DNA from 2 places in the Paenibacillus sp. NN59 genome. Region 1 is predicted to be linked to the other one. Evidence: predicted binding sites of a transcription regulator. Region 1 holds the regulator's gene; the other holds the start of a gene.
What was found. Region 1 encodes Rex, which represses fermentation and respiration genes when NADH is low (regulators of the CRP and FNR family bind a similar motif). Its sites were predicted from a motif close to TTGTGAAATATTTCACAA; they were not measured.
Positions count from the first base shown of each region.

Region 2: a site for Rex is predicted at 1,413-1,430, ahead of ACT89M_RS26750 (cytochrome ubiquinol oxidase subunit I). Genes of this name have one in related genera too.

Region 1 covers NZ_CP199678.1:4,033,613-4,035,800, forward strand. Annotated here, with positions in the region: gene ACT89M_RS17660 (amidohydrolase) at 1-960, opposite strand, end outside; gene ACT89M_RS17665 (redox-sensing transcriptional repressor Rex) at 944-1,600, opposite strand; gene dinG (ATP-dependent DNA helicase DinG) at 1,819-2,188, opposite strand, start outside.
Region 2 covers NZ_CP199678.1:6,144,602-6,146,789, forward strand. Annotated here, with positions in the region: gene ACT89M_RS26750 (cytochrome ubiquinol oxidase subunit I) at 1-1,289, opposite strand, end outside; gene ACT89M_RS26755 (hypothetical protein) at 1,662-2,188, shown strand, end outside.

The sequences.
Region 1 (2,188 bases):
AAGTCTCATTTCCTCAAACATATCGAGATTGTTGTTACTTGCCGGTCCGTCTGTTCCCAAAGATACAGTAACTCCTGCTTTCAACAAAGCGGGAACACGAGCTACACCCGATGCAAGCTTCAAATTACTACCCGGATTATGGGATACAGCGACATCATGACGTGCCAAGATCTCGATCTCTTCATCGTTGAGATGCACAGCATGCGCTACGAGTGAAGGACGTGAGAAAAAGCCATGCTTCTCCAAATGTGCCACTGGACGCATGCCATAATCTGATACATTCTGCTCCACTTCACGAAGCGTCTCTGACATGTGCGTATGGAGAGGCAGGTTTAGATCATGCGCAACTTGAACAAGCTTCTCTATGTAATCTGGAGGGCATGTGTAAGGCGCGTGCGGAGAGATTACGGTTGTGATGCGTCCATCCGCCTGTCCATTCCATTCACGAGCAAATGCTGCGGACTCTTCCAGCTTTCTCATCTGCTCTTCTTCCGAACACAGTCCAATGACACCGCGAGCCAGCGCAGCTCTAGCTCCTGACTGTTCAACCACTTTTGCTACCTGATCCATGTGGTCATACATGTCCAGGAAAGCTGTTGTTCCGCCTTTTAACATCTCAAGCACCGAAAGGGATGCTCCCCAATACACGTCCTCAGAAGTCATTTTGGCTTCCATTGGCCACATTTTTTCTTGTAACCACACTTGTAATGCCAGGTCATCACCATGACCTCGAAGCAGAGACATTGCCGCATGACCATGCGTATTGATCAGACCCGGCAGGAAGAGCAGTCCTTTTCCATCCACTTTAGGCAGGTTCTCGTCACCATCCGGCAGCGTCTCACCAATATGCACAATCTTGTCATTTTCAACGACCATATACCCTTGAATCACAGTCCAATTGGCACCTTCTTTTACAGCAAATTTACCATTTTGGATTACCCATTTATTCGTTGTTGTCATCAAGCTCATCTTCCTTCCCGTTCTCCAAATAATAAGCCAAACTGAGCAAATCCGTTGTAAAGTCTGCATGATGAATCCGCACATGTGAAGGCGTTTTTAGAATCGTTGGCGCAAAATTCAGAATCGCCTCAATGCCCGATTGAATCAGTTGATCGGCAACATTCTGAGCTTCCGTGTCCGGCACCGTGATGATCCCGATACGAATGTTATCTTTCTGAACCGCTTCTGTAAGTTCTTCCATAGGTTTGACCGTCAGGCTATTAATTTTACTGCCAATCTTTGGCCCAAACGCATCAAAAATAGCGACAATTTTCATATTGTCCTTCAAATAAGCATTATAATTCGATAAGGCATGTCCGAGATTACCGGCCCCTACCAGAGCCACATTAATTTGCTGATCAATTTTCAAAATGTGACGAATCTTCTCGATCAGGTAAGACACATCATACCCGATTCCTTTACGACCAAAATCACCGAAATAAGCTAAATCTTTACGGATTTGAGCTGGATTCAAATCCAGTCGCTGTCCTAGCTCCTGCGAGGAAACCGTTGTCACCTCACGCTGAACCAACTCGTTTAAATAACGCAAATATACAGGCAGACGCCGTACTACCGCTTCTGATATTTTATCCGATTTCATCCTTGCTCCCCCTTACCATCGCCACGATTAAATAAATATTGAAAAGATGAGCATTCTGTATACATGCAATATCCATGCATGATGTCCTCATACAGAATGCCCGAATTATTAGGAATATAAGTTCATTAAAGCGCTGCCCTGTTCGAACTTTGTGAAGTCTTCTTCAAAGTTTAACGCCATGGTGAAGTCCAATGCAATGTTATAGCTTTACATCGTAATTATTTTTGAGTTTCTGCAGGTCGATCTAACCATTCAGCAATACGGGGAACCATCTGTTCTGTCAGCATATGCTCCATCTTTGGTCCCGGTAGCGAATACAGGAAGTACTTGCCGTAATAAGCTTCAATTACACGCGTATCATACACAATGACGATTCCGCGATCTTTGCCTGTCCGAACAAGCCTGCCGAACCCCTGCTTGAAGCGAATGACGGCCTGCGGCACAGAAAGCTTCATAAATGGATTTTTCTTCTGCTCTTGCAACAGTTCACTCTTCGCTTCCAGAAGCGGATGGTTAGGCGGCTGGAAAGGCAGTCTCACAATCGCAAGACAGGTCAGCGCTTCACCCGGAATATCCACGCCCTCCCAG
Region 2 (2,188 bases), 2.1 Mb from region 1:
ATGCCAAGAACCGTATACGCCGCAGTAAAGGCAATCGTGGAGAACAAAATCATTCCTGCGGAAACATTAGGTGACACACCTGCTTCGGTCGTCATATACCCGAACACCGTCCATGGCTGTCTTCCGACTTCAGTCATAATCCATCCTGCTGAATTCGCAATAAACGGCAGGGAGATCGCAAAGACCATCAGACGCATAAACCAGGGTTTTGCCACTTCCAGCTTCTTGCGCCAAGCCAGATATGTACCATACATCGCAAGCAGAATCATCAAGCCACCTGCAGCAATCATGACACGGAAGCTCCAGAATGTGGTTCGCACTGGTGGAATGTAATCTCCGGGTCCATACGTTTGCTGGTACTCGGCATTCAGTTCTTTCATGCCTTTGACACTACCCGAGAATTTACTATAGGAGAGATAACTGAGTAATCCAGGGATTTTGATCTCACCGGAGTTCTCCTGTTTATCCGGGTCGATGGAGGCAATAACCGTCCACGGTGCCGGGTCTTCGGTTGTTGTCCATGTACCTTCACTTGCAGCCATCTTCATCGGCTGTGTTTCCACCAGATATTGAGCCTGGAAGTGCCCTGAGAAGGCCACGCCCAGCGAGGAGACAAGACCGATAATAACCGCGATGTTAAAGGATCTGCGGAATACTTCGGCATCCTTCTTTTTCATTAACTTATAAGCACTAATGCCCGTCACGACAAAGGCTCCCGTCATTAACGCACCAAAAATCGTATGCGGGAATTCAACGAGAAACTGCCCATTTGTAATGAGTGCAAAGAAGTCATTCATCTCCGCCCGGCCATTATTGATGGCGAATCCAACGGGATGTTGCATAAACGAGTTCGCTGCCAGAATCCACACCGCTGACAGGAATGTACCGACAAATACAAGCCAGATACAGGCCAGATGTACTTTTTTGGACAAACGATCCCAGCCGAATATCCATAAACCGATAAATGTGGACTCCATAAAAAATGCCAGCAAAGCCTCGATCGCCAGCGGCGCACCGAAGACATCACCAACAAAGCGGGAATACTCCGACCAGTTCATACCGAACTGGAACTCTTGCAAAATACCGGTGACCACACCGACGGCAAAGTTAATCAGGAACAACTTGCCCCAGAACTTGGCCATCGTTTTGTAAATCTCTTTTCCCTTCGCAACATACAACGTCTCCATAATCGCTACCAGCAGCACGAGGCCAATGGATAGCGGTACGAAGAAAAAGTGGAAAATCGTTGTAAGTGCATACTGGATACGCGATAGCATAATCGGATCCATACCTTTACCCCTTCTTTCTGTTCGCTTTAGCAAGATACGTAAATGGCTTTGAAGCGGGCTTCTTCGCTGTCTGTCCTCCAAATACGTTGATGAACGTATTGTGCCAGATTACCTAATTTTCACATGTGATAATTATCACTAACTCGTCCCTCTTACGTAAAAAAAGTGACCTCGGTCACACAATAGATAAAATTAAGCCTATTTATTAAGCTTGTTCGTTGCCTGATTGGTCTTGACTGATGCACGTATTCATGGAAGTTGTTCATGTTTGGAGACAAATGCCCATATGTTAGTGTCAGACGGAGATATGTGAAGTGCTACAGCGGCTTTTTACATACCAAAAATCCCTTATCAAGGTGTGGTGAGTTACAAATGGAACATGCTGAACCGTTAACAGATGCGGATCCAAAGCCAAAACAGAGGCAGGAAGAGGATATAAAACAGGCAACAATGGACCTGTCTGTGTCCACAGATCTTGCCGTTCAATATGTGATTTTCCCGCGAAAAGGAGGCTGGTTATCCTTCCCCTACCCGGACATCGTTGCTTTATTTGCAGCTCAAGAAGGCACGATCTTATATGTCAGTAGCCGTACGGCTGAGGAAGAGGGATTACCAAAGTCCATTCAGGTGATCTCTCTTTCGGAGGCGGAGAACCGATTACAGGAACCACATACAGTTGCAATCGTCACACACCCATACTGGCTTATAGCTGTAGCTTCACTACAACCTGAATTATGTATTGCACTACTGCCTGAACCCGTAGGAGATGAAGCCGCATCTCCACTCTGGGAGAGCAATATCTCCAGACTTGTCGGCATTGCCGATCTAGTGGCCACATCCTCGGAAACCCGGTATATGAAGCTGCTCTTTCAAGGTACCCGTGCCATCTGGCTAGGGGG